Gemmatirosa kalamazoonensis: one gene and its partners. The protein of the gene in region 3 interacts with the protein of the main gene of each other region in a pairwise test. Links are inferred from orthologs where the notes say so. Each region holds a gene or a part of one and is shown on either strand. Other genes may lie near its edges. The genes, in order: J421_RS34570, ftsZ and rlmN.

The links.
Region 1: the proteins of rlmN (region 3) and J421_RS34570 interact in binary tests that used the Escherichia coli proteins (3 or more experiments, as listed by UniProt). The link is inferred for Gemmatirosa kalamazoonensis from one-to-one orthologs.
Region 2: the proteins of rlmN (region 3) and ftsZ interact in binary tests that used the Escherichia coli proteins (3 or more experiments, as listed by UniProt). The link is inferred for Gemmatirosa kalamazoonensis from one-to-one orthologs.

Annotation. Positions count from the first base shown.
Region 1 is NZ_CP007130.1:432,096-441,845, forward strand. What follows is about bases 3,428-6,670. They hold J421_RS34570 (winged helix-turn-helix domain-containing protein), read right to left. Parts: upstream 6,355-6,670; coding sequence 3,628-6,354; downstream 3,428-3,627. Other genes in these bases: J421_RS29670 (hypothetical protein), read right to left, coding at 3,428-3,500; J421_RS29680 (MFS transporter), read right to left, coding at 6,470-6,670. In the rest of the region: J421_RS29645 (chemotaxis protein CheA), read right to left, coding at 1-906; J421_RS29650 (response regulator), read right to left, coding at 903-1,283; J421_RS29655 (hypothetical protein), read right to left, coding at 1,397-1,951; J421_RS29660 (hypothetical protein), read right to left, coding at 1,948-2,163; J421_RS29665 (DUF2306 domain-containing protein), read right to left, coding at 2,209-2,913; more of J421_RS29670, read right to left, coding at 2,910-3,427; more of J421_RS29680, read right to left, coding at 6,671-7,762; J421_RS29685 (LysR family transcriptional regulator), read left to right, coding at 7,902-8,795; J421_RS29690 (GNAT family N-acetyltransferase), read left to right, coding at 8,906-9,580; J421_RS29695 (flavin-containing monooxygenase), read left to right, coding at 9,632-9,750. UniProt on the Escherichia coli protein: Positively regulates the transcription of the maltose regulon whose gene products are responsible for uptake and catabolism of malto-oligosaccharides.
Region 2 is NZ_CP007128.1:3,582,127-3,591,447, reverse strand. Bases 6,074-8,887 are described here. They hold ftsZ (cell division protein FtsZ), read right to left. Parts: upstream 8,180-8,887; coding sequence 6,968-8,179; downstream 6,074-6,967. Other genes in these bases: ftsA (cell division protein FtsA), read right to left, coding at 8,590-8,887; J421_RS15465 (M23 family metallopeptidase), read right to left, coding at 6,074-6,624. Outside these bases: ATP-dependent DNA helicase RecG, read right to left, coding at 95-2,191; signal recognition particle-docking protein FtsY, read right to left, coding at 2,427-3,359; J421_RS15470 (hypothetical protein), read right to left, coding at 3,439-5,256; more of J421_RS15465, read right to left, coding at 5,353-6,073; more of ftsA, read right to left, coding at 8,888-9,321. UniProt on the Escherichia coli protein: Essential cell division protein that forms a contractile ring structure (Z ring) at the future cell division site. The regulation of the ring assembly controls the timing and the location of cell division.
Region 3 is NZ_CP007128.1:3,885,653-3,894,941, reverse strand. Bases 6,022-8,803 are described here. They hold rlmN (dual-specificity RNA methyltransferase RlmN), read right to left. Parts: upstream 8,110-8,803; coding sequence 6,934-8,109; downstream 6,022-6,933. Other genes in these bases: J421_RS16890 (hypothetical protein), read right to left, coding at 8,123-8,803; J421_RS16900 (LytR C-terminal domain-containing protein), read left to right, coding at 6,547-7,005; folK (2-amino-4-hydroxy-6-hydroxymethyldihydropteridine diphosphokinase), read left to right, coding at 6,022-6,536. Outside these bases: trpD (anthranilate phosphoribosyltransferase), read left to right, coding at 1-752; transcriptional repressor LexA, read right to left, coding at 813-1,421; J421_RS16930 (indole-3-glycerol phosphate synthase TrpC), read left to right, coding at 1,564-2,352; J421_RS16925 (phosphoribosylanthranilate isomerase), read left to right, coding at 2,349-3,071; trpB (tryptophan synthase subunit beta), read left to right, coding at 3,079-4,308; trpA (tryptophan synthase subunit alpha), read left to right, coding at 4,305-5,183; J421_RS16910 (dihydroneopterin aldolase), read left to right, coding at 5,194-5,550; more of folK, read left to right, coding at 5,547-6,021; more of J421_RS16890, read right to left, coding at 8,804-9,052.

The DNA of each region.
Region 1 (9,750 bases), on a different replicon or contig from region 3:
CGCGTTGGTCTCCTCGAGCGCGTCGCGCACGCTCGCGAGATCGCCGCCGGCCGCCTGCCGCAGCACGTCGTCGAGCCGCGAGCGGCTGACCACCAGCTCGCCGACGAGCCGCATGACGCCGTCCAGCCGCGCGAGGTCGACGCGGACGACGCTCGCCGCGGACGGCGCGGGCATCGGCGCCTCCGACCCCACGACCGGCGGCGGTGGTGCGTGCGTCACGCCGACGGTCCACCGCAGTCCGTCCGCGGACCACGCCTCGTCCGGCGCGCTCGCCGACGGCACCTCGACCCAGAAGTCGAACACCAGGCCCCCATCGACCATGCGCGGCTTCGCGTCGAGCAGCGCGCCGAGCGACCGCAGGCGCGCGCGCACGGCGTCCACGCCGATGCCGCGCTGGGCGAGATCGACGCTCGGCACGAACTCGAAGTGGTACACGGTGCCGTCGACGTCGCCATCGACCGGCTCATCGATGCCGGGCGGCCGAGGCTCGTCGGTCGGGGCGCGTGCGAGCGGCGCGATCCGCGCGAGCGCGGCGACGGCCGCGGTCACGTCCGGCACGCCCGCTCCGGTGCGGCGCGCGGCGATGCACTGCTCGAGCAGCTCCGCCCCCGCGAACAGCGCGTCCACGAACCCCGGCGCCGGCGGCGACGCACCGTGCTCCGCGGAGCGCAGGGCGCCCTCGAGCGCGTGCGCGACGCGCTCCGCGCTAACGTCGCCGACCATGCCGGAGAGGCCCTTCAGCGTGTGCAGGCTCCGGAACAGGTCGCGCAGGATCCGCGGATCCGGCGCGTGCGCCGGCGCGGTCGCCTCGAGGTCGAGCAGGGAGCGCCTAACGACCGCGAGGTGCTCGTCGCACTCGGCGTAGTAGTCCTCGATGAACTGATCGAAGAACGCGCCGCCGGTCACGCGCGGCTACCCGCGTCCAGCAGCGCGCGGATCTCGGGCGCGAACGTGGCCGGCTGGAACGGCTTCGTGAGATAGCGCGTCGCGCCCTCGCGCAGGGCGCTGGCGCGGCTCTCGTCGTCACCGCGCGTCGTGACGACGACCACCGGCAGCGCGCGGAAGCGCTCGTTCGTGCGCATGAAGCGCAGCACCTCGAGCCCGTGCACGTCCGGCATGTTCAGGTCGAGCACCACGAGGTCGACCGGCACGAGCGCCAGCCGCTCGATGGCCTCGAGCCCGCTCGCGGCCTGGTCGAACGTGACGTCGCCGAGCTCCCGCAGCGACGCCATGATCATGCGCCGCATGGTGGGCGAGTCGTCCACGACCAGGATCGTTCGCATGCGGGCATGGACGGCGACGGGGAGAAACGGACGAAGCTGTCGCCACAAGCTACAGCGCGCCCCTACCCGCGACTACCGGTGCCCCGCTCTCCCTCCGGCGCGGCGCGAGCGGCTCAGCGCCGCACGCCGAAGCGCAGGCGGAGGTAGCTCGCCCCCTCGACGCGCCGCGCCGTCGCGAACGAGCCTGAGTCGCTCGCCGCCAGGCGCTCGGAGATCGCGTACTGCAGCACGATCGCCCCGACCGAGTCCTGCGGCAGCACGTTCGGGTTGGCCACGAACCGGCTCGGGCCGTCGCAGCAGAGCGGCAGCGGCGCCGCCACGTCGAACCGGGTCCGCGTTCCCACGCGCAGGACCGCGCGCCGCTGCGGGTCGACGTCCAGGGTGAGGGGCACCCACTTCGCCCCCGACGGCAGTGGGGCCTCGGCGAGGACCTGCGGGTCCGACCCGACGCGCTCCAGCGCGACGTACGTCTCGCCGGCGCGCGGCGTCGTGACGCGGAAGGCCCACGGCAGGAACCCGCCGGGGTGCGCGGGCGGCTGGTGCCACACCACGATGTCGTGCCCGACGCGATACGTCGCGCCGCCGGCCATCCAGCGGTCGCAGGCGGCGCCCGCCGCGAGCACGAGCAGCACGCGGAGCGCCGTCGTCGTGAGCGTGGAGTGTCTCATCCTCGCGCCTCCGTCACGAACGTCCACCGTCGTCGCGGAGGATCCCGCGACGGCAGCTCGTCGGCCGGATTCGACGCGGAATGGTCGAGCGCGCGGCGGCGCGCGGCGACCAGCTCGAGGATGAGGGCGCGGCGGTCCTCCGCGCTCAGCGGCTGATTATCGAGCAGTGCGAGGATGAGGCGCTCGCAGTCGGCGGCGGTGAGAATGATCATGCCGTCACGATGCGCGGGGCCCGTCACTGGCCCGTCAACAGGGCGTCACGCGGGCCCCCTCACGGCTGCTGGAAGCCGAGCGGCACCTCGGGGCTCATGAGCGAGGCGCCGCCGTCCGCGTCGGATGATCCACTCCGCGACGACGACGTTGATCACCCAGCCGGCGCCCATCATCACCGCACGCGGCAGCTCGCTCGGCTTGCCGTGCGCGAGCAGCGCCCACGGGAGGTGCGTCAGCACCTGCGTGCCGGCGCCCATGCCGATCGCGTAGGCGCGCGTCATCCACGCCCCGTGCGCCGCGAAGTCGCGGCGGCGCACCGCGTCGAGCGCGAGCACCATCGACGCCACCATGGCCGAGCCGAACACGAGGCGCTCGAGGTAGACGCCCACGCCGTCGCCGGCGGGCCACGGATAGAACTGCGCCATCCACAGCCCCGTGAGCGCGGCCACCAGCCCGCACACGCCGAGCACGCGCCCGGCCGCGCGGTGCCAGCCGCGATGCCGCCGACGGAAGGCGGGCGCGAACTGGAACGCGCCGAGGATGCTGAACGGGATCACGGCGAACACGTGGAGCACGACCGGCAGCGGGTGCGCGAAGAACCGCGCGTTCTCGACGGTGACGGCCGCACCGCGCGCCAGCTCGACGAGCCTGGCCGTGCCGGCCGCAGCCGGCACGAGGCTCAACACCACCAGCAGCGCCGGCACGCGCCACGCGGCGCGGTTGGAGACCGGCATGGCGCGCGCGCTCATCGCCGCACCAGGCGCAGCCCGGCCATCACGACGAGGTCGTTGCGCGCGTCCGCGGCGCCGGGACCGTTCAACGGCTTGAAGCCGGTCACGTAGTCGCGCGTCTCGAGGCGCAGCCGGATGCGGCGCACGCCGATCTCGCCGCCGACGGCGCCGTACGCCGCGACGTCGTGCCGCGCGTCGACGTCCAGGCTGCGATAGTCGTAGCTCCGCGCGCCCGCGCCGATGCCCGCGAACGGCGCGAACGTCACGCCGTGGCCCGCGATCCACCGCGGGGCGCGCGCTTCGGCGCCGACGTCATAGGTGAACACGTCGAGCTTCGGCTGCGAGGCGGCGGCGACGTCGCGGCTGCGCGCCCAGCCGACGGTGGCCGTCACGGCGAGCGTCGGGCGCACGACGTAGGAGAGCTGGACGGCGTTCATGTTGCCGCGCTTGATCGCGTCCCGCTGGGCACCGGTCGGCAGCATGGTCCCGGTGGGCACGAGAAGCTCCCACCGCGACTGCTTGGCGTGCGACTCGGCGGTCTGCGCGGCGAGGGGGCTGACGATCGTGCAGGCCAGCGCGGCGGTGAACAGCGAGCGAGCGGTCATGGCGGCGGCTCCCGTGTTGGCGTGGTGTGTGGTCCCGACGCCAGCCAAGCTGCGGGAGTCGCCCGCCCGTCGAATCGACCGAAAGGTGCAGAGGGGGGTGTAGTCGGGGGGTGTAGACCCGCCGCGGCTACAGCAGCCGCAGCTCCTTCGCCCGCGCGAGCGCCTCCGTCCGGTGCCCCACGCCGAGCTTGGCGTACGCGTTCGCGACGTGACGCTTCACCGTCGCCTGGCTGATGGAGAGCTGATTTGCGATCTCCTGGTTGCGCAGCCCCGCCGCGATGAGACGCAGGACCTCGAGCTCGCGCGTCGTGAGCGCCTGGCCGGGCCCGACGTCCGCGATCGGTGCGGGAGCCGCTTCGGACGGCGCCGGCGCGTCGAACGCGGCGAGCAGCCGCCGAGTGTACTCGCCATCGCCGATGCCGCGGGCGGCCGCGTGGCGGAGCAGGTCGCGCATGCGCCGCCCTTCGTCGACGAACACGCGCAGGTAGCCCGCGGGCTCCGCCAGCGCGAGCGCGCGCTCCAGCGGACGGAGCGCGCCGCGCACGTCGCCGAGCGCGCGATGGGCGAGCGACTGCAGCGCGAGCGTCTCGATGACGCTTCCCGTGCGTCCGCCCGCCTCCGCCGCGTCCGTCAGGCGCTCGAGCAGCCGCACGGCGTCGTGCGCGGAAAGCTCGTCCGCGCCCGTCTCGTGTCGGGCGATGAGCACTCTCGCGAGCGTGACGTGCTCGAACTCGCGCGCGTACGCGAGATCGTCGCGCACCGTCAGGCCGCGCTGCGCGACCCACTCCATCGCCTCGGCCAGCCTTCCCTGCGAGAGCCAGACACGCGCCTTCATCGCGGCGATCGGGCGCACCCGCGGGATCGGGCTGCGGACGTCGTGCGACGCGGCCTCGTCGAGCAGCGCGAGCGCGCCCGACGGATCGCCGCACGACTCGCGCACGCGGGCCATCGCGGTGCACCACCGCTGCCGGTTGCCCGCGTGCGCGCGCTGCTCCGCCGACGCGGCGATCGTGCGCAGGTGGCCCAACGCCGCCTCCACGTCGCCGCGCTCGCGATGCAGCTCGCTGAGGCCGAGATGCAGCTCGTCCGTCTCGGCATGAGCGGTCGCGGTGTGCGCCGCCTGCCGCAGCCCGTCCTCGTAGATCGCCGCCGCCTCGCGAAGACGGCCCTGCGTCGCCCGCACGTCGCCGAGGACGAAGGTCCCGCGGATGGCGTCGAGCGCGTGGCCCGCCGCGCGCATGAGCGCGAGCGCGTCGGAGAACGTGCGGTAGGTCGCTTCGAGGTCGCCGTGCGCCCAGTGCGCGAGCGCGAGCAGCGCGGTGGCGGTCGCGCGCGCCGCGGCGTCGCCCGACGGTGTCAGGTCGAGCGCGCGCCGCGCGTGCTCCACGGTCCCGGGCACGTCGCCGCGCGCCTGCACGAGATAGACGCGCGCCGACGCGAGCTCGAAGGACAGCGTCCGGAATCGCGCCTCGTCGTCGACGATCATCTCCGCGCCGTTCGTCGCGGCGAGCCACCGCTCCACGTCCCGCAGCCTCGGCTCGGCCGCCTCCAGCTCGCCGCCGTTCAGCAGCGCCCACGCGTAGCCCATGCTCAGCACCGGCCTCGCGCGCACCACGGCGTCGGGGAGCGACTTCACCCGGCCCAGCCACTGCGCGGACTGGTAGCTCCGATCCTTCTCCGGCCACGCGGTTTCCAGCAGCCGCGCCGCGCGCTCCCAGTCCTCGGCGGCGAACGCGTGGCGAACGGCGTCGGCCGACGCGCCGGCGTGCTCGAACCACGCGCTCGCGCGGCGATGCGACGCACGCGCACGCTCGGGATCCTCGCGCATCGCGTGCGTCTGCAGCACGTCCGCGAAGAGATGATGATAGCGGAACCATTCGCGCCGATCGTCGAGCGCGACGACGAACAGGTTCCGCCGCTCCAGGCTCTCGAGCAGCGCCTGGGATCCGTGCTCGCCGGTGACGGTGTCGCACAGCGGGCCGCTGAGCCGGCTCAGGATCGCGGTGCCTAACAGGAACCGCCGCACGTGGTCGGGCTCCGTGCTCAACACCTCGTCGACGAGATAGTCGGCGACGAAACGGTGATCGCCGGAGAACCCGTCGACGAACGCGCGCACGTCCTCACGCCCCTGCATCGACAGCGCGGCGAGCTTGAGCCCCGCGATCCAGCCCTCGGTGCGCCGCTCGAGCGTCGTGGTGTCGGTCGTGGTGAGGCCCAGCGCCATCACTTCGTTGAGGTAGGCCGACACCTCGTCCGGCGTGAACCGCAGGTCGGCGGCGCGCAGCTCGGTCAGCTCGCCGCGCGCCCGCAGCCGCGCGAGCGGCAGCGGCGGCTCGGCGCGGCTGGCGACGACGACGTGCATCCGCGGCGGGAGATGATCGAGCAGGAACGCCACCGCGGCGTGGATGGGCGCGGCGTCGACGACGTGGTAGTCGTCGAGCACGAGCATGCAGTCGTCGTCGACGGCATCGACGTCGTTGATGAGCGACGTGAGGATCGTCTCGATCGCCGGCGGTCGGGGCGACTGCAGTTCCACGAGCGCGTGCCGGCCGACGGTCGGATCCACCTGCTGCAGCGCTCTCACGACGTACGCCCAGAACAGCGCGGGGTCGTTCTCGGTCGCGTCGAGCGACACCCAGCCGGCGCGGTCGGCCGACTCCGCGAGCCAGGCGGCGAGCAGCGTCGTCTTGCCGAAGCCCGCGGGCGCCACGACGAGCGTGAGCTTGCCCGCCGCGCCGTGCCGCAGCCGCCCGACCAGCCTGGGGCGCGCGACGAGATCGGCGCGCGACCGCGGCACGTAGAGCTTGGTCTCCAGCAGCCCCGGCGAGCGCTCCGGTGCGGCGCTGGACAGCAACGCGAGGCGTGCGGGACGGGACGGAGACACGCTCGGCCGGAGGAGAAGTGGCGAGGACTGGGCGGGGTGTCGAAGGGTGCAGGTGGGAGCGCGTCATCGCCAGAGGGCACGGCCGTTAGGCCGCATTCGCGCAGGTCCGCGCCACCGGTGCGCGACGCACGCGTGCCGACGCCGAGACCGCGAGCGCGACGACGATCAGCGCGGCCGCGACGCCGAACGTGACGCGCATGCCCGTGGCGACCGCGGCGGGCGGCGCCGTCGCCACGTCCGTCGCGCCCGAGGCGAGCGCGAACACGGCGCCCATGACGGACGCGCCGCTGACGAGGCCGAGGTTCCGCGACAGCGTGAGCAAGCCCGCGACGACGCCGCGCTGTCCGGCCTCCGCGTCCGCCATCACGGCCGTGTTGTTCGCGGTCTGGAACAGCGCGTAGCCGACGGTCACGATGGCGATCGGGCCGACCCAGCCGGGGATGCCTAACGCCACGGGCGACGCGCACGCGAGCGCGGCGCCGACCGCCATCGCGCCGAGTCCGACGAGCGTCGCCACGCGCGTGCCGAAGCGGTCGGCGGCGCGACCCGCGGGCACGCCGGCCGCCGCGGTGACGAGCGGACCGACCGACAGCGCGAGGCCGACGAGCGCCGGCGTCAGGCCGAGCGCACGCGAGAGGTGGAACGGCCCCACCACCAGCGTCGCCATCATCACCGTCGAGACGAGCGCGTTCGACACGAGTCTCGCGCCGAGCACCCGATCGCGCAGCATCGACGGGAACGCCGACCCGGCGCGGGCGAACGCGGTGCGGTCGGTCGTCCGCGTGCGTCCGACGGCGGGCAGGTGCCGGTACGCGAGCAGCAGCGCGACGATGCCTAACGGCACGTCGACGAGGAACAGCGCCCGCCAGCCCGCGCCGGCGATCAGCACGCCGCCGAGCGACGGACCGAGCGCGGTACCGAGCGCGGACATCGTGCCGAGCAGCCCCATCGCGCTGCCGGTGCGCGCGTCCGGCACCGTGTCGCGCACGAACGCGATGGTGAGCGCCATCATGACCGCCGCGCCGAGCCCCTGGGCGGCCCGCGCCGCGATCAGCGCCGGCAGCGTGGGCGCGAGGCCGCACAGCAGCGAGGCCGCGGTGAACGTGGCGATGCCGGCCAGCAGCAGCCGTCGCCGGCCGACGAGGTCACCGAGCCGCGCGACCCCGACGACGAGCGTCGTGACGGCCAGCAGGTACGCGACGACGACCCACTGCACGGCCTGGAACGATGCGCCGAACGCGCGGGCGAGCGTCGGCAGGCCGACGTTGGCGACGCTCGTGCCGAGCGCGGACAGCAGCGTGGACAGCGACAGGCTGGCGAGGGCCCAGCCGACGGCGGGAAACCGCTCCGCGCGCGGGGTGTCGACGAGTGTGTGCAAGGAGCCTCCGGGAGAGCGACTCCGGCAGTGGAGTCGTCCGCAGGGTAGGCCCGTCCGAGCCGAGGCGGAACGCGCACGAGTTGCACGTCATTCGTGCACGCGGCGCCACATCTCGCCGCGCGCGTGGTATGTTCGGCCGATGGCGCGCCCCGACCTCAACCTCCTCGTCACCCTCGACGTGCTGCTGACCGAGGGGAGCGTGGCCCGCGCCGCTCGGCGCCTGCGCCTCAGCCCCTCGGCCATGAGCCGCGCGCTCGCCCGGCTGCGCGCGACGACGGGCGACCCGCTGCTCGTGCGGGCCGGGCGAGGGCTCGTGCCGACGCCGCGGGCGCTGGAGCTCCGCGAGCGGGTGGGGCGAGTCGTGGAGGACGCCGCGGCGGTGCTGCGTCCCGCCGAGCGCCTCGAGCTCGCGAGCCTCGTTCGGACGTTCACGCTGCGCACGAGCGACGGGTTCGTGGAGAGCTTCGGCCCCGGACTCGTCGCCCGCGTCGTCGCGGAGGCGCCGGGCGTGCGCCTGCGCTTCGTGGGCAAGCCCGACAAGGAGAGCACGCCGCTCCGCGACGGCTCGGTCGACCTCGAGACCGGCGTGGTGGAGGAGTCGACCGGTCCCGAGCTGCGCGCGCGCGTGCTGTTCCACGACCGCTTCGTCGGCGCCGTGCGCGCCGGACACCCGCTGAGCGAGAGCGAGCCGACGGCGGAGCGCTACGCCGCCGGCGGGCACGTCGCCGTGTCGCGGCGCGGATCGGAGCGCGGGCTGATCGACGAGGCGCTGACCCCGTTAGGCATCGAGCGCCGCGTCGTCACCATCGTCGACGGCTTCGCGGCGGCGCTCGCCCTCGCCCGTGGATCCGATCTGATCGCGACGGTCCCCGAGCGGCACACCGGCGTTCTGCGCGCGGGCATGCACAGCTTCGCGCTGCCGTTCCCGTCGCCGGAGGTGACGGTGTCGCTGCTCTGGCATCCGCGGCTGCACGCCGACCCGGCGCACCGATGGCTGCGCGGTCTCGTGCTGGAGTGCTGCTCGGCGACCTGACGGGGCGGCACGCAGGTCAGCCCCTGCGTTCAAGCCGGCGAGCGTGGTGGATCGGTACCGTGAGGCGCGTTCCCGCCCCATCGCGCGCCACGCCGACCGAGGACCACCCCATGCCCTTCGCCGCCCGCCATCGTCGCGATCCCGTGCCGAGCATCGAGCCGCTGCCGGGACTCCTCGTGCGACGCGAGGACGACGCCGAGTTCATGGCGTCCATGCAGGGACGCACGCCGGAGGAGATGACGCGTCGCTTCGCGGCGGGCCATCGCGCCTACGTCGCGTGGCACGACGGCACGCCGGCGGCGTGGGGCTGGGTCGCGACGCGCAGCGCCGAGATCGGGGAGCTCGGCTCCAGCTTCGGCATCCCGAGCGGCGAACGCTATCTGTGGAACTTCGTCACGCTCGCGGCGCACCGCGGTCTCGGGATCTATCCGCGCCTGCTCGACGCGATCGTGCGCCACGAGTCGCGCGACACGTCGGACGCGTCGCCGGCCGAGCGGTTCTGGATCGCGTACGCGCCGGAGAACCACGCGTCCGGCGCCGGCATCCGGAAGGCGGGCTTCGTGAGCATCGCCGAGCTGTCGTTCGACGTCGCGGGCCGCGCGGCGCTGAAGGGGCTCGTGCCCGGCGGCGGCCGCATCGCGTCGCGCGTGCTCGGCCTCCCCGAGGCGCACGACGACCTCGCCCAGTGCTGGCGGTGCGTGCGCGCGGGACGCGGCGCCATGTCGTGCGCGCCGGGCAGCTGCCGGTGCGACTACCAGGTGCCGAAGTCCGGCTGCGCGGCCTGAGCGCGGCGTTCCGTTAGGCCATCCACCCCAACACGTCCCGGAGCCGCCGGCATGCGCCCGTCCGCACACCCCTATCTCCGCCCCGCCGCGCGCGTGGAGCGCTACGAGACCCTCGTCATCGGCGGTGGGCAGGCGGGGCTCGCCGTCGGCCATCATCTCGCCGCGCGCGA
Region 2 (9,321 bases), 300 kb from region 3 along the record:
GGGCGCCGACCAGTGCTCGCGCCTCGTCCGCTTCCACACACCGCACGACCGGCGCGTCCGCGTCCCGCTCGCTCATGTGTGCCGTCTCCTGGCGTCAGCCCACGCGGAACAGCTCCAGCGACCGGGCATAGCGGCTGCCTAACGCTTTCCGGAGGCCCGCGTGCTCCGGCGCCGTCAGCTCCGGATCCGCGCCGAGCATCTCGTCGGCGACGGCGCGGGCGATCTCGTTCAGCTCCTCGTCGCGCAGCGGGTCGGCGACGCGGAACGTCGGCTGCCCGCTCTGCCGCTCCCCGAACAGGTCGCCCATGCCGCGCAGCCGCAGGTCGGCGCGCGCGATCTCGAAGCCGTCCTCGGTGTCGACTAAGATGTGCAGCCGCTCCGCCGCCTCCTGCCCCACGTCGCCGAGCAGGATGCAGTACGACGCCTCGCCGCCGCGGCCCACGCGGCCCCGGAGCTGGTGCAGCTGCGAGAGCCCGAACCGCTCCGGGTGCTCGATCAGCATCACCGTCGCGTTGGGCACGTCGATGCCGACCTCGATCACCGTCGTCGCGACGAGCACGTCGAGCGCGCCGTCGCGGAACGCGCGCATCACGGCGTCCTTCTCGTCGCCCGGCATGCGGCCGTGCAGCAGTCCCACGCGGCGCCCCTTGAACGCACCCTCGGAGAGCTCCTCGTACGCCACCGTCGCGGCCTTCAGGTCGGTCTTCTCCGACTCCTCGATGAGCGGGTACACGACGTACGCCTGGCGGCCCTTGTCGAGCTCCCGCTCCACGAACTGCAGCACGCGCTCGCGGCTGCTCTCGGGGCGCAGCGCGCTCGTCACCGGCTGCCGACCCGGCGGCTTCTCGTCGAGGATGCTCACGTCGAGGTCCCCGTACAGCGTGAGCGCGAGCGAGCGCGGGATCGGCGTCGCGCTCATGAGCAGCACGTCGGGGCTCTCCCCCTTCGCGCCCAACGCCTTGCGCTGCTCCACGCCGAACCGGTGCTGCTCGTCCACGATCGCCACGCCGAGCCGCGAGAACGCGGTGGCTTCCTGCACCAGCGCGTGCGTGCCGACGACGAGCAGCGGCGCCGGCTGCGCGAGCAGCGTCGCCGCCTCGCGACGCGCCTTCGCGCCGAGGCGTCCGGTCACGAGCACGGGCACGATGCCCAACGGCGCGAGCAGCTTCGTGAACGTGCGCAGGTGCTGCTCGGCGAGCAGCTCGGTCGGCGCCATCACCGCGGCCTGCCAGCCGTTCTCCATCGCGAGCAGCGCGGCGAACAGCGCGACGACCGTCTTGCCGCTGCCGACGTCGCCCTGCAGCAGCCGGTGCATGCGGCGCGGGCTCGTCATGTCGAACACGATCTCGCGCAGCGCGCGCGTCTGCGCACCGGTGAGCTCGAACGGCAGCGCCGCCTTCAGCTTCGTGGTGAGGTCGCGCCGGTTCTGGAACGCGATGCCGTGGCGCGACTCGCGCGCGAGCGCGTTCGCGCGTCGGTGAAGGATCTGCACCGACAGCAGCTCCTCGAACGCGAGCCGCGCCCGCCCCGCCATCGCCTCGGCGATCGACGTCGGCCGGTGCACCATGCGCAGCGCGTCGGGCAGCGGCGGCACGGCGGCGCGCGCGATCGTGGGCGCGGGCAGGTACTCCGTGACCTGCGGCAGCAGCGCGTCGAGGTGCGCGTCGACGAGCCCGCGGATCTGCTTGAACGACAGCCCCTCCGTCGCCGGATACACCGCGAGCACGCGCCCGCCGGCGGTCCCCTCCTCCTCCGCGCCGAGGTTCACGAACTCGCGCGGCTGGAGCTGCCGCCCGTGGAAGAAGCGCACGGTGCCGGAGAGCAGCAGCAGGTCGCCTTTCTCGATCGTGCGGTCGAGGAACGGCTGCCCGGGCCACGACACCTCGATCATGCCGCTCGCGTCACGCACGACGGCCTGGAACACGCGCAGCCCCTTCCGCGTCGGCAGCACGCCCTTCGAGATGACGCGCCCGATGACCGTGCCGTCCATCCCCGGCTCGAGCTCCGCGATGCGCTTCACGGTGCTCGCGTCTTCGTAGCGGTGCGGCACGTGATACAGCAGGTCGCCCGCCGTCTGCACGCCGAGTCGCGCGAGCGCGAGCGCGCGCGCCGGACCGACGCCCTTGAGGTACGTGACGGGCGTGTCGAGCGTGACGCGGGGAGCGGACGGCGCGCGGCGCGGGGCCGACATGACTAACGCGGGGGATTGGACGAACGCCGAGGCACGAGTAACAGGACGCCGGTGCTTGCCGTGTGGACAGGACGAACAGGACGGACAGGATGAACACCAACAAGAAAAGCAGTGCTGCTGTCGTTGGTTCTCATCCTGTCCGTCCTGTTCATCCTGTCAAAGACGAACAGCAACGGTCATGTCGTGTGTCCGCTGTTCATCCTGTCGAACGTCGGCCCGACGCGTCACGCCGCCGTCACGCCTCCACCAGCTCCTCCGCGAACTGCGCCGGGTCGAACGCGTGCAGGTCGCCCGCCTTCTCCCCCGTGCCGAGGAACTTCACCGGCACGTCGAGCTCCTCGTGCACGGCGACCACGATGCCGCCCTTCGCGGTGCCGTCGATCTTCGTCACGACGAGCCCCGTCACGGGCACCGCCTCGGTGAACGTGCGCGCCTGCACGACGGCGTTCTGCCCGATGGTGCCGTCGAGCACGAGCAGCGTCTCGTGCGGCGCGTCGGGGATCCGCTTCGCGATCACGCGCGCGACCTTCTTCAGCTCCTCCATGAGCCCCGCGCTCGTGTGCAGACGGCCGGCGGTGTCGATGATGACGACGTCCACGCCGCGCGCGATGCCCGCGTCGATCGTGTCGAATGCGACGGCCGCCGAGTCGGCGCCCGCCTTCGCGCCCACGAACTCCGCGCCCACGCGTTCGGCCCACACGCGCAGCTGGTCGATCGCGCCGGCGCGGAACGTGTCGCCGGCGCCGAGCAGGACGGTCTTTCCCTGCTTGCGCAGCCGCGCCGCGAGCTTGCCGATGAACGTCGTCTTCCCTGCCCCGTTCACGCCGATCACGAGGATCACCGTCGGCTTTGACGCCGAGAGCTTCAGCGACGGGTCGCTGTTCCCCTCGCGCAGCTCCGCTTCCACGAGGCGTCGCAGCGCGTCCTGGAACTCCGGCTCGGTGCGAATGAGGCCGCGCTGCGCATAGCCGCCGATCTGGTCGACGAGCTTCAGCGTCGTCGCGACGCCGAAGTCGGACGCCAGGAGCACCTCCTCGAGCTGCTCCAGCGAGCCGTCCTTCACGCCGCCGCGGAGGATCACCCCCACGTCGGCGTTCGCGACGTCCTTGATGCGTTGCCAGAGCGACTTCTTGGGCGCGTCGCCTTCCTTTCTGAACAGCAGAGCCATCGACCGAGCCGGTTAGCGTGGAGCGGGGAGCGTGGAGCGTGGAGAAATCTACTCTACCCTCCACGCTCCCCGCTCCACGCTATCGCAGGCCCCACCGGCGCCGCAGCAACCACTCCGCGCAGAGCAGCGCCAGCGCCAGCGCGTAGAGCAGCCCGAAGTCGCGTAGCCGCGGCGTGAGGTCGGCCGCGCGCCCGCTGCCCACGGGGCCCGACGCGACCGTGGCGCGCCGCGGCAGCAGCTCGCGCGCGACGTTCACCACGAGCAGCGCGCCACCGCCCGGCACCGTGACGTCGTACGTGCCCGGGGCGAGGGGCGCGCTCGTCACCGGCTCGCCGCGCGTGCCGAAGTGCAGCCGCACCGTGTCGGCGCTCGCCGCGCCGCGCCGCCTGAGCACCGCCGTGACGAGCGAGTCGGCACCGCCGCGCCGCCACCGGATCGGCTCTCCCGCGCGCACGACCGCGTCGGCGACGACCGCGCCGCGCACGTCGCCGCGCCCCGCGGCGAGGAAGTCGAGGATGCCGCCCCACAGCCCCGTGAATGCGTCGGCCGCCGCGCCGCCGCGGAACTGCCAGCGCCAGAACCCCGTCGCGCCGACGACGATCACGCGCCGCGGCTGCTCGGCGCCGACGATCACGGCGCGCGGCGCGCCGCTGCGGGCGAGCCGCGCCCGCAGCACGTCGAACTCCGCGCCGGCGAGCGCGCCTCCGCCGAGATCCAACGGCGGCAGGCTGTCCCACGCGACGCCGGAGAGCGCGGCCGCGGCCGGCGATGCCGGCGCATCCGACGCGTACCATTCCGCGGCCGGCGCGGCGCCCGGCGCGGCCGGCGCCGTCGGAAAGAGCAACAGCGCGCCGCGCGTCGCCGCGCGCGGCGCGCCGAATACCGCGGTGTCGCCGTGCAGCACCAGCACGCCCGCGCTCAGCGCCACGCGCCGCACCTCCGCCTCGTCCACCGGCGCGAGCGTCCCCTCCACGCGCCACTGTCCCGGCGCGACGCGCAGATACGCGCGGGTCGGCAGCGACAGCGCGCCGCGCAGGACGGCGAGCATGCCGCGCGCGTCGAAGTCGGGCGCGGAGCTCACGAACACCGCCGCCGGCGCCGCGCTCACGTCGAGCGTCGTGGCGAGCGTGTCGTTGCGCGGCTCGCGATCACCCGCGGCCGCGATGACGGCGCGCAGCGGCACCGAGCCTGCGAGCCCGGCGAGCGGCAGACGCATCGACACCGTGCGCTCGCCGAACGCGGGCAGCGGTGCGACGCTCGTCTGCGCGCTCGAGCGTCCGGCGACGTCGACGCGCAGCGTGCCCGGCGCCGCACCGGCGGCGTCCGCGGCGAGCGACACGCGCACGTCGATCGTGTCGGTCGCGGCGGCGAGGCGTGTCGCGTCGATCGACGTCACCGCGGCATCCGGCCCGCGACGCGGCGACTCCACGCGCACGCGCGATCCGCGCGCCACGCCGCGCAGCGCGGCGGCGTCGTCGATCTCGCCGTCGGTCACGAGCTGCAGCACGCGCCCCGATGCCGCCGCGCGCTCGGCGAGCGACGCGATGGACGAGCGCGCGTCGTGCGGTGCGTCGTCGCCGCGCAGCGGGCGCGCGGAGTCGCCGATCGCCCACAGCGTGTCGCCGCCGAGCGCGCGCGCGACGTCGCGCGCGCGGCGGAACGCGTCGACGTCGCCGCCGCGCGTCCAGCTCGCGGACACGTCGAGCGCCACGACCGCGGACGGCGCGCGTGACCGTCCCGCGGGCGCGTCGAGCGCGAGCGCGGCGAGCAGCGTCACGGCGAGCGCGCGCAGCACGGCGAGCGCGAGTCGCGGCCCGAGCGCGGGCGACGAGCGCCGCGCATACGACAGCGCGGCGAGCACCAGTCCGGCCGCGGCGGCGGCGAGCCAGACGCTCACGCGCTCAGCCGACGTCGCCTGTCGGGGATTCCATCGTCACGACGGGCGGCGAGTGCAATCGACGCGCCGCCCGTGCATCGGTCGACGTGCGCGTGGTCAGTTCGCGTCGGCGACTCGCGTCGTGGCCGACGGTGCGCGCAGATCGAGCGCGGCGAACAGACGCGAGCGGAGCGCCGCGAACGCGCCGCGCTCACGCGCTGGAATCGGATCGGCGATCTTGTCGCGCAGCGCCTTGCGCGGGTCGCGCTGCACGCCGTCGACGAGCATCTCGAAGTGCAGGTGCGGCGCGGTCGCGAGCCCCGTCATGCCGACGTAGCCGATCGTCTTGCCGATGGCGACGAACGAGCCGCGCCGCACGCCCTTCGCGAAGCCGCGCAGGTGGCCGTAGCGGCTCACGTAGCCGTTCGAGTGCCTAACCTCGATGACGTTGCCGAAGCCCGACTTCCACCCCGCGTACGCGACGGTCCCCTCACCGATCGCGCGCACCGGCGTGCCGGCGGCCGCGGCGTAGTCCGTCCCCTTGTGCATCTTCCACTCGCCGAGGATCGGATGATTGCGCATGCCGAACACGCTCGAGATGCGGCGGAACTCCACGGGCGCGCGGAGGAACGCGGCGCGCAGCGACTTGCCGTACTGATCGAAGAACGTCGTGCTGCCGCCGCGCCGCTCGAAGCGGATGGCGTCGACTTCCTTGCCGCTCACCGTCATGCTCGCCGCGAGGATGTGCGCCTCGGTCGGCTTCCCTTCCGGATCGACCTTCCGCTCCAGCAGCAGGCGCACGGAGTCGCCCGGCTGGAGGTCGCGGTCCATGTCGACGCGGTACTCGAAGATGTCGGCGAGCTTCCACACGATCTCGGAGCGCTCGGCGCTCGGCAGCCGGTCGCCGAGCGCGGCGTGCAGCGCGTCGTGCAGGCTGGAGCGGATCGCGCCGCGGGCCACGAGCGTGTCGGTGCGCCACGCGAGCTTCTCCTCCATGCGCTGCCACGCGCCGGCGAGATAGCGGAGGCGCACCACGCGGTCGACGGCGGGCTTGTACGTGATCTCCTGCGGCAGCGAGTCGCCGGCGCGCGCGACCGTCGTCACCTTGATGCCCGCGCGCAGCGACGTCGCCTCACCGGCGGCGCGCAGCGCCTGCGCGGCGAGCACGCGGCTCACGCCGGCGCGCTGCAGCACCGACACGAGCGTCTCGCCGCGGCCGAGCGTGTCGACGCGCTCCCGCCACGCGGGCGCCACCGGCGCGGTGACGGGGAGCGCGACCTCGGTCGCCGCGTCGTTCACGGCGAGGTCGGTCACGGGGCGCGCGGCGGGGGCCTGCGGCGCGAAGTAGACGGCCGCGGCGGCGGCGCCGGCCACGACCACGTAGGTCACGGCGCGGGCTCGGCGGAGGCGGCGATCGTTGGGCGCCCCCGCGCGGTCCGAGGCGCGGCGGGCAGGCGGAGGGGATGTCGCGCCGGGGGGGCGGCGTGCGACTTGGTGTCGTTCACCAGGGAGCTCTCGGGGGGAGACGCGACGTACGTGGGCGTGGAAGGCTCCGGTCAGCCGCAGAGCCTAATGCCCGGTACGACCACCCGCAACACCTCACGGCGGCGCGACTTACCGAGGACCGGCGGGGCCGCGCCGCCGACTCGTTCCCTATGTGACGAACCGCGGGCGCACTCGTCACGAGCGCGCCCGCGGGCGGAGAGGCGAACCGGGGACCGCAGCGATCCGGTCAATCCATCTGCCGACGGATGAACGTCGGGATCTCCATGTCGTTCAGGTCCTGCGGCGTGCGGTCGGACGCCGGGTTGAGCGGCGCGGACAGCGGGGTCGTGCGCGGACGCGCCGCCTCCATCGCCGGCGCGGTGCGCGGCGCCACGACACGGGCGCCGGCCGGGGCGCGGTCGCGTCCGTCGCGGGTGAACGGGATGATGTTCTGCGCACCCGAGTTGCGCGACGCCTCCATCCCCACGCCGCCGACCTGCAGCTGCCGGTCGAAGCCCGTGGCGATGACCGTGACGCGAATCTCCCCCTGCATCGCCGGCTCGTGCACGGCGCCGAAGATGATCTCCGCGTCGTCGCCGACGGCGTCGTGCACGATCTCGTTGATCTGGTGCACCTCGCCGAGCGTCAGGTCGTTGCCGCCGGTGATGTTCACCAGCACGCCCGTCGCGCCCGACACCGACACGTTGTCGAGCAGCGGCGAGGAGATCGCCTGCTGCGCGGCCTCGGTGGCGCGGTTCTCACCGCGGCCCATTCCGGTGCCCATGAGCGCCGAGCCGCCGTTCTGCATCACGGTGCGCACGTCGGCGAAGTCGACGTTCACGAGACCGGTGACGCTGATGAGGGAGCTGATGCCCTGCGTCGCGTGCAGCAGGACCTCGTCGGCCTTCTTCAGCGCATCCTGGAACGGGATCCCCTTGCCGACGACGGCGAGCAGCCGCTCGTTAGGCACGACGATCATCGTGTCGACGTGCTTGCGCATCTCGGCGATGCCCTGCTCCGCCTGCCGCATGCGCTTACGGCCCTCGAACAGGAACGGCTTGGTGACGATGCCGACGGTGAGCGCCCCGGCCTCGCGCGCCAGCTCGCACACGACCGGCGCCGCGCCGGTACCCGTTCCACCACCCATACCGCACGTGATGAACACCAGGTCGGCGTTCTGCAGCACGCGCAGCACCTCGTCGCGGCTCTCGTCGATCGCCTGGCGCCCGATCTCCGGACGCGCGCCGGCGCCGAGTCCCCGCGTGAGCTTCTTCCCGATCTGGATCTTGACGTCGGACTTCGAGCTGAGCAGCGCCTGCGCGTCCGTGTTCACCGAGATGAACTCGACCCCCTCGAGGTGCTCGTCGATCATCCGGTTGACGGCATTTCCGCCGCCCCCGCCGACGCCCACGACCTTCATGCGGGCGTTCTGGGTGGCGCTCTCCTCGAATTCGAAGATCATGCGGGCACGACTCCGAGTGTGCTGCGTGTGGACGGGGAAAGAACGAAGCCGGGAGAGAGAGCTGCCGGGTCTTCGCGAGTCACGCGCGGCTGACGCAGGTGGGAGGCGCGGCCGGTGTCGTGACTCGGGCAGGGAGCGAATATAACACGTTTCGCCGCCGCTGCCATGTCGCCACCCGCTGCGCGGAAAGCGACGAAATGATGTCTAGCGCCGTCACGCGTTTTCCACAACAGCGGGCGACGCAACCGCGCGTCGGTGTGACGTCCGACACAGCGCGATCGGTGTGCCGCGCCACCCGCGCGGTCCGGCTGCCAGCGTGACGCCCGCCGCGCCAACGTGTCGGACTTGACAAGAGTTCCGCGCGCTTTCACGCCGCGCGTTAGGAACGCCGCTGCGCGTCGCACGGCTCAGAAGAAGTCCTGAAGCCACAGCTTCACGCGCTGCGCCCACTTGTCGACGCCCGGCGTCTCGATCGTGACGCGCTTCTTCTGCGGCGCACCGCCGATCGCCACGCGCGACGCGCCGTAGAGCGCGAGCCCGAGCACCGTCGCGTAGCCCGGTCCTTCCACCGACTCGCGCAGCCCCGTCACCTGCTCGCCCGGCGTGCCCACGCGCGCCGTCGTGCCGAACACGTCGCTCGCCAGCTCGGTGACGCCGGGCATCGCCGCACCGCCACCGGTCAGCACCACGCCGCCGCTCAGCCGACCACCATACGACGCGCCCTGCACGCTGCGCTGCACGAGGTCGAAGATCTCGTCGAGGCGCTGGTGCACGATGTGCGCGATCAGCTCGCGCGGGATCTGCCGCTCGCCGTGCGTCGCCGTCGCCGGCAGCGCGATGATCTCCTTCTGGTCGACGAGCGACTCGTACGCGACCGCGAACTGCTCCTTCAGCTGCTCCGCATCGTGCTGCGTGACGCCGAGTCCGTGCACGAGATCGTTCGTCACGTGCGCGCCGCCGAACGCGATCGTCGCGAGATGACGGATCTTCCCCTCGTGGAACACCGCGACGTCGGTGGAGCCCGCGCCGAGCTCGATGAGCGCCACGCCGAGCTCCTTCTCGTCCTCGGTGAGCACGGCGAGTGCGCTCGCCAGCGGCTCGAGCACGAGCTCGCGCACCTTGCACTCCGCGCGCTCCAC
Region 3 (9,289 bases):
TCTCCACCGCCGCGGCGCTGCTGGCCGCCGGCGCCGGCGCCCGGGTGGCGAAGCACGGCAACCGGTCGAACACGACGCGGTCCGGAAGCGCCGACGTGCTGGAGGCCCTCGGGGTGCCGATCGACTGCCCGCCGGAGCGCATGCGCCGCGTGCTCGACCAGGCAGGCATCGTGTTCATGTTCGCTCCGGCCATGCACCCCGCGATGCGCCACGTCGGTCCGGTGCGGCGCGAGCTCGCCATTCCCACGGTGATGAACATGGTCGGCCCGCTCGCGAACCCGGCGTCGGCGGGGCGGCAGGTGGTGGGCGTGGCCGAGGTCGGCCGCCTGCCGCTGATGGCCGGCGCGCTGGCCTCGTTAGGCAGCGTGCACGCGATGGTCGTCTACGGCGAGCCTGGCCTCGACGAGATCTCGCCGCTCGGCCCGACGCGCGTGCTCGAGGTGCGCCGTGGCCGCGCGACGCCCGAGGCGTGGACGATCGACCCGGCGGAGCACGGCTTCGCCGGCGTGCGCGAGTCCGACCTCGCCGGCGGCAGCCCGGAGGAGAACGCGGGCGTGATCCTCGAGGTGCTCGCCGGCGGCGGACCGGCGGGCGCGCAGGCGGCGGTGGTTCTCAACGCCGCCGCCGCGCTCTACGTGGCCGGGATCGCCGACAGCTACGCGGACGGGATCGGCGCGGCGAGGCGCGCGCTGGAGCGTGGCGACGGGCTCCGCGCGCTCGATCGGATGCGAGCGGCGTACGGCGACGCCTGATCCGAAAACACGACGGGCGCCCCGAAGCGGGGCGCCCCGAATACGTCGACGCGTGGTCGGTCAGTAGCGGCGGAGCACGCCGACGACGACACCCTCGATCGTGATGTCGTTCTCCGAGACGTAGATCGGCTCCATCGTCTCGTTCGCCGGCTGGAGGCGGATGCGGCCGTCCTTCTCGCGGTAGAACTTCTTCACCGTGGCCGAGGTGCCGCTCGTCATCGCGATGACCATCTCGCCGTTGTCGGCGTTGTGGCGCTCGTTCACGATGACGAAGTCGCCGTCGGAGATGTGCGCGTCGATCATCGAGTTGCCGCGCACCTTCAGGACGTAGTGGCTGCCCGACTTGCGGAGGAACGACTCGGGCACCGCGAGCGTCTCGCCGGAGGCGACGGCCTCGATCGGCATGCCGGCCGCGACGGCGCCGAGCAGCGGCAGCTCGACTGCGCGGGGGAACGTGTCCGAGGGCAGGATCTCGATCGCGCGGCTCTCGTTGTAGCTGCGCTTGATGTAGCCCTTCCGTTCCAGGTTGGTCAGATGTTCGTGAACGGTCGCCAGAGAGTTATAGTTGAACGTCTCGGCGATCTCCTCGAAGCTCGGCGCGTAGCCGTTGCGCTCGGAGTAGCTGCCGAGGTACGTCAGGATCTCGCGCTGGCGCTTGGTGAGCGGCATGGGATTCCTCGATCCGGTGGGGTACGTTCGGCGCGGACGCGCGATCGGACGTTGCCCGAACATCTGCCGAATTCACGTTAGCCGAACAGCGGCCGAAGTGCAAGATTTTTCCCACTGGACGCCCCCCACCGGCACCCTGGGCATGCTCGTCGACGAGGCCGAGCGCCGCGGCCGGGCGCTCGAGCCCCGAGCGGGTGAGCTCGAGCGGCTCGCCGCCGACGCGCCCCTCGTCCCGTCGTTCGCCCGTGCGCTGCGACGCGCGTCGGTCGGCGTGATCGCCGAGATCAAGCGCCGCTCGCCGTCGAAGGGCGACATCGCCCCGGGCCTCTCCGCCGCCGACCAGGCGCGCGCCTACGCCGCCGGCGGGGCCGCCGCGCTCTCGGTGCTCACCGAGCCGACGCGCTTCGGGGGCAGCGAGGCGGACCTGCGCGACGCCCGCGACGCGGTGTCCGTTCCGCTGCTGAAGAAGGACTTCCACGTCGCCCCGGCGCAGGTGATCGAGGCCCGCGTCCTCGGCGCGAGCGCGCTGCTGCTCATCGCCCGCGCGCTGCGCCCGACCCAGCTTCGCGCGCTCGCCGCGCTCGCCGCCGACGTCGGCCTCGACGTGCTCGTCGAGGTGCGCGACGAGCGCGAGCTGGAGACGGCGCTGTCGACCGAGGCGGCAGTAATCGGCGTCAACAACCGGAACCTCGAGACGCTCGCCATCGACCTCGCGACCGGCGAGCGGCTGGTGCCGCTGATCCCGCCCGACCGCGTCGCGGTGTTCGAGAGCGGTGTGAGCACGTCGGCCGAGGTCGAGCGCGCCGCGGCGGCCGGTGCCGACGCCGTGCTCGTCGGCTCCAGCGTCTCCGCGTCCGCCGATCCGACCGCCGCGGTGCGCGCGCTCGCCTCCGTCGCACGCGTCGGCCGACGCGCGTCGGTGGCGGCATGATCGGGCGCCCGGTGGAGCGGCGCGGCCCGGCCGTGAAGTTCTGCGGCCTCACCCGCCTGCAGGACGCGGCGGAAGGCGCGCGACTCGGCGCACGGTACCTCGGCGCGATCTTCGCCGGCGGGCCGCGACTCGTCAGCTCCGCGAGCGCCGCGCAGATCTTCTCGGCCGGCCGCGCGGCGGCGGCGCTGTCGTGGCAGTCGGTGCCGCGGTGCGTCGGCGTCATGGGCACGCAGTCGCCGTCGGAGATCGCGGAGCTGGCGGGCGAGGCGAGCCTCGACGCGGTGCAGCTTCACGCCGACCCGACGCCGGAGCACGTGCAGCGCGTGCGCGAGGCGACGGGGCGCGAGGTGTGGGCGGTGCTCCGCGTGGAGGGCGCCGCGCTGCCGCCTAACGCGGCCGAGCTGTTCGCCGCCGCCGATGCGGTGGTGCTCGACGCGAAGGTCAACGGAAAGCTCGGCGGCACGGGCGTGGCGCTGGACTGGCTCGCGCTGCACGACGCGGCCGCTGCGGTACGTGGCGCGACGCGGCTCGTGCTCGCGGGCGGGCTCACGCCGGGGAACGTCACGCGTGCCGCCGAGGCGATGCACCCCGACGTCGTCGACGTGTCGTCGGGGGTGGAAGAGGCGCCGGGGCAGAAGGACCACGCGCTCATGCGCGCGTTCGCACAGGGCGCCGCGGCGGTCGCGCCGCGCACGCAGCCCGGTACACCATCTCAGTGAGCTCGCAGTGACGACGCCCATCGACGCGGCCACGGCCGCCGCGCCTAACGATCGCTTCGGCGCCTTCGGGGGCCGGTACGTGCCCGAGACGCTCGTCCCCGCGCTCGACGAGCTGGAGGCGGCGCTCGACGCCGCATTGCGCGATCCCGCGTTCCGCGCGGACCTCGACGACATGCTGCGCAACTACGTCGGCCGGCCGTCGCCGCTCACCGCGGCGCCGCGACTCGGCGCGCGCGTGGGCGCACCGGTGTGGCTCAAGCGCGAGGATCTGAACCACACGGGCGCGCACAAGATCAACAACACGGTGGGCCAGGTGCTGCTCGCGCAGCGCATGGGGAAGAAGCGCATCATCGCCGAGACGGGCGCGGGGCAGCACGGCGTCGCCACGGCCACGGTGTGCGCGCGCTACGGCCTCGAGTGCGTCGTCTACATGGGCGAGGAGGACATGCGGCGGCAGGCGCTGAACGTGTGGCGCATGCGGCTCATGGGCGCGACCGTCGAGCCGGTGACGAGCGGCACGCGCACGCTGAAGGACGCGACGAGCGAGGCGATCCGCGACTGGGTGACGAACGTCGACACGAGCCACTACATCATCGGCTCCGTGGTCGGCCCGGCGCCGTATCCGCGCATGGTGCGCGAGTTCCAGGCGACGATCGGGCGCGAGGCGCGCGCGCAGATGCTCGAGCGCGCGGGGCGGCTGCCGCAGACGGTCGTCGCGTGCGTCGGCGGTGGGTCGAACGCGATGGGGATCTTCGCCGGCTTCGTCGACGACCGCGACGTCGAGCTGGTCGGGGTCGAGGCGGCGGGCGAGGGGCTCGACTCGGAGCGCCACTCCGCGTCGCTCACCCGCGGCACGCCCGGTGTGCTGCATGGCTCGCTGAGCTACCTGCTGCAGGACGCCGGCGGTCAGGTGCATCCGGCCCACTCGATCTCGGCGGGGCTCGACTACCCGGGCGTCGGCCCCGAGCACTCGTTCCTGAAGGACAGCAAGCGCGCCGAGTACGTCGCCGTCACCGATGCCGACGCGCTGCGCGGCTTCACGCTGCTGAGCCGACTCGAGGGGATCATCCCCGCGCTCGAGACGTCGCACGCGATCGCGTGGGTGGAGCAGCAGTGCGGGCGGTGGAAGTCGGACGAGCCGGTGCTGATCTGCCTGAGCGGCCGCGGCGACAAGGACGTCGCGCAGGTGAGCGAGATGGGCGACCTGCCCGACATCGATACGGAGAACGGCCGATGACCGCGACTTCCGGCACACCGGGCGACGAGCTGACCGGCGGCGGCGAGCGATTGGAGGTGGGCATCGAAGCACGCATGCTCGTGACGCCTAACGGCTTCGCGCGCACGAACGCGATCGACGAGAAGTTCGCGAGCCTGCGCGCGAGTGGTCGCAAGGCGCTCGTCGCGTACATCACGGCCGGCCATCCCGACGCCGCGCGCTCGGCGGAGCTGCTCGCCGGTCTCGCCGACGCCGGCGCCGACATCGTCGAGGTCGGGGTGCCGTTCTCCGACCCGCTGGCCGACGGCCCGGTGATCCAGCGCTCGTCGCAGATCGCGCTCGAGGCGGGCATGACGCTCGACGGCACGCTCGACCTGGTCGCACGCGTGAAGCCGCGCATCCCGTCCGTGCTGTTCACGTACCTCAACCCGCTCATCGCCTCGGGCGGCGACGTGCTGCAGCGCGCGGTCGACGCAGGCCTGGACGGCGTGCTCGTGACGGACCTTCCGGTCGGCGCGGACCCGGAGCGTGAGGCGTGGCTCGGCGGCGGCTCGCTCGCGTTCGTGCGCCTGGTCGCGCCGACGACGCCGGCCGATCGCATGGCGGAGATCGCGCGCCACGGCTCGGGCTTCGTGTACCTCATCAGCCGACTCGGCGTGACGGGCGAGCGGAGCACGATGCCGGCGACGCTGCCCGCGACGATCGAGCGGCTGCGCGGCGCGACGACGCTGCCGATCTGCGTCGGCTTCGGCATCTCGCGCCCGGAGCAGGCCGCCGAGGTGGGCAAGCTCGCCGACGGCATCGCGGTCGGCAGCGCCCTCGTGCGCGCGGCGGGTGAGAGCGTGGAGCGCGCGCTCACGCTCGTGCGCGACATGCGCACCGCGCTCGACGGCTGACCGGCGCGCGATGGGCGACTCGCTCGCCGTCTCGCTGCGCGGCCTCCGCTTTCACGCGCTCGTCGGCATCCTGCCGCACGAGCGCGAGATCGCGCAGCCGCTGGAGGTCGACATCACGGTGTGGCGCGACGACGCGTCGCGGGCGGCGCCGCTGCTCGACTACCGCGCGCTGCACGACGTCGTGTCGGCGCGCGTTCGTGGCGCGGAGATCCGGTACCTCGAGGACTTCGCGCACGACGTGTGCGACGGCGCGCTCGCGCTCGACGGCGTGGCGCGCGCGCGCATCGCGGTGCGCAAGCCGCACGTGCCGCTCGGTGCGCCGCTGGACCACGCCGAGGTCGTGCTGGAGCGCGAGCGCGCGTCGTGAGCGTGGAGCAGGCCTACGTGGCGCTCGGCTCCAACCTCGGCGACCGCGCGGCCCACCTCGCGTTCGCGCGCGACGAGATCGCGCGACTCCCGGACACGCGCGTCGTCGCCGCCACCGACGTCGAGGAGACCGCTCCACACGGTCCGGTGGAACAGGGGCCGTTCCTGAACCAGATGCTGCTCGTCGAGACCTCGCTCGGGCCCGAGGCGCTGCTCGATGCGCTGCACGACGTCGAGCGTCGCGCGGGGCGCGACCGCCGGCGCGAGGTGCGGTGGGGGCCGCGTCCGCTCGACTGCGACATCGTGAGGTACGGCGAGCGCGCCATCAGCACGCTGCGTCTCACGCTGCCGCACCCCGGCATCGCGTCGCGCGACTGGTGGCGTCGCGAGCTCGCCGCGTTAGGATCCGATTCCGTGACCGACACCAACAGCCGTCCGACGACGTCCCACGACGTGCACCTCGCGCTCCCCGCGTGGGCGCAGGTCGGCGAGAAGCGCCTCGCGCACATCAAGCGAGTGACCACACTGCTCGCGCAGTGGGCGCCGGTCATCGCATGCGACGAGGGCGAGGCCGCGGCCATGCGCGACGCGGGCGCCTGGCACGACGCGCTGCGCGATGCGCCCGAGGCGCTGCTGCGGGACCTCACCGGCGACCACGAGTCGCCCACGGAGCTGCTGCACGGTCCCGCGGCGGCGGTGATGCTCGAGCGCGAAGGGGAGACGCGCACCGAGGTGCTCGACGCGGTGCGGTGGCACACCATCGGGTCGGCGCGGTGGGGACGCGTGGGGCGCGCGCTCTACGTCGCCGACTTCCTCGAGCCGGGGCGGAAGTTCGCGGCGACCGACCGCGCGTTCCTCGCCGCGCTCGTCGGTCGCGACTTCGACGGCGTGCTGCGCCAGGTCGTGCGCATGCGGATCGAGTGGTCGCTGCGCGAGGGGCTCGAGATCTTCCCCGAGACGGCGAGCTTCTGGAACTCCGTGCGCTGAGCGCGACGCGATGAAGATCGGCCGCTGGATCCTCGCCCTGCTGCTGCTCGGCGTGCTCGCGTGGGGCACCGCGTCGCGCTGGACCAAGCGCGAGGCGTCGCGCGCGACCCGCGCCGACACCACACCGCCGGCGCCGAAGATCCCCGACGACTCCACGGCCCGTGCGCCGAGCGGGGTGCGCGTGCGCGTGCAGGTCGTGAACGCGACGACGATCAACGGCCTCGCGCGCCGGGCGACACGCTGGCTGCGCGACCGCGGGTTCGACGTCGTGGAGATCGGCACCACGCGCGACCGAATCGACAGCTCGCTGGTGCTCGATCGCAGCGGCCACCCCGACTGGGCGCGCCGCGCGGCGAAGGCGATGGGCGGGGCGCGCGTGGAGTCGCGCCCCGACAGCTCACGCTACCTGGATCTCACCGTGCTGGTCGGCCGTTCGTGGCGCCCGCCGGCCGAGACGCTCGACCCGTAGCTGCCCGCACGCGGCGGCGATGTCCACGCCGCGGCTCTTGCGCACCGCCACCTCCACGCCGCGCTCGCGCAGCTCGCGCGCGAAGCGGTCGATCTCGTTCGCCGGCGTCGGCACGAATCCCACCGCGCCGCCCGGGTGCAGCGGGATCAGGTTCACGAACGCGCGGCAGTCCAGGGCGAGCGCCGCCAGCTCGCGCGCGTGCTCGAGCCGGTCGTTGACCCCGCCGAGCATCACGTACTCGAACGTCACGCGGCGATCGAACTCCTTCGCCGCCGCGATCACCTCGGCGAGCGGGTACTTCGTGTTCACCGGCATGAGCGTCGCGCGCAGCGCGTCGTTAGGCGCGTGGATCGACAGTGCGAGGCGGAACTGCTCCGGGCGCTCGCCCAGCGCGACGATGCCCGGCAGCACGCCGACCGTCGACACCGTGATGTGCCGCGCGCCGATGCCGAACCCCTTCGGGTCGTTCAGGATCGACAGCACACGGTCGACCGCCTTCCAGTTCATGAGCGGCTCGCCCATGCCCATGAACACGATGTTCGTCGCGACGAGCGGCGGATCGAGCAGCGCGAGCTCGCGCACCTGTCCCGCGATCTCGAACGGCTGCAGGTTGCGCGCGAAGCCCATCACGCCCGTCGCGCAGAACGAGCACTTCAGCGCACATCCCGCCTGCGACGAGATGCAGAACGTGAGGCGGTCCGCGTCGGGGATGGCGACCGTCTCCACGGCCTGCCCGTCGGTGAGCCGGAACAGGAACTTCTGCGTGCCGTCGCTCGATCGCTGACGCGCCGTGCACTCCAGCCGTGGCAGCTCGAAGTGCTCGTCGAGCTCCGCGCGCAGCGCCTTCGGCAGGTCGGTGATCTCGTCGAACGCGCGCACCGGCCGCTCCCACAGGCGCGGCACGATCTGGCGCGCGCGGTACGCGGGGTGCCCGCGCTCGCGCAGGAACTCCGCGACGACGCGCTCGGCCTCGGCGGGCGCGAGGTTCAGCAGGTTGAACCGACCGCCCGGGCCGTGCGTCGGGATGGGCACGCCCCGCGGACGCGACGCCGCGGCGCCGTCCGCCTCCGACCCACCGTCGAACATCGGTAGCTCGACGCTCATCGCGTCCCGTGCCTCATCGGATCTGCGTGCTGAAGGAGAACTGCCAGATGGAGCCGAACCCGGGGTCGCTCCCCTCGTGCGCGACTCCTACCGCGAAGCGCGTTCCGCGGAACGCGACCCCGAGCCGCGTGCGCGTCTGCGAGCTCTGGAAGTCGTTCGCCTTCGCGACCGCCGCGCGCGCCTCCGCGAAGCGCCACCGGCCGCTCGCGTAGAGCCCCGTCTCGCGCGTCGCGCCCCGCGTGACGTCGGTCGCGAGCCCCATGCGCACCTCCTGCGCATCGTCCGGGCCGGCGACCCGCGCGTCGGCGCCGAGGTGCAGCCCCGGGCGCTCGATGCCCTGGTTGAACGGCCGCAGCAGGTACGTCGCCGCGGCGACCCGCAGGTCGAGATGCCCGCCGAGGTGGTCGGCCATCACGCCGAAGTCGAGCGCGCCGGTGCTCGCCGTGACCGTGTCGGACGTCCCCGAGCGATATCGCGCCGCCGCGCCGACCACGAGCCGGCGCTTGGCGGCGCCACCGAATCGGTGCGCGGCGAGCAGCGAGGCGACCGACGTGTAGTATGGGATGGAGCCGAGCACCGTGGGGTCGCTGTCGCCCGTGCGATCGAGGCCGCCGACGCTCATGCGCGCGAGCCCGACGCCGAACGCGGTGAGCCCGCGGGTCGCGACGACGGTGCCCACCTGGCCGTCCACGCCGCGCGTCTCGGTCGCGCTGAGCGCCGCGACGGCCGCACTGAGCCGCACCGGGTGCAGGGGCAGGATCGCCGCCGGGTTGAACAGGCCGCCGCCGCCGGCGTTCGACAGCGCGGGGATCTCGCCGACCGTGCCGAGTGGGAAGTCGAGCAGGGCGCGCCCCGGAACGGGGCTCCCGGACGGCACGCTTTGCGCGTTCACCGGCACCGTCCGGAGGCACAGAGCGGCCCCGAACGAGGCGGCGAAGAGCATGTGGCGCATCGACTTGAGACTATCCGACGGGCTCCGGCGATGCAAGCGCGCCGCTACCCCGGGCCCGGCCCGGGCCTTACATTCCCACCTCTCGTATGCGATCGCGAAATACCCGTGCACGTCCCTCTGAGCGGCCGTCCGCGCTGACTGCGCGACCCGCCGGCGCGTGAGCGACGCGCCCTCTCGACCAGCGGACGGCGCCGACCGCCACCCCCGCTGGCCTCCTCGCGCGACGTG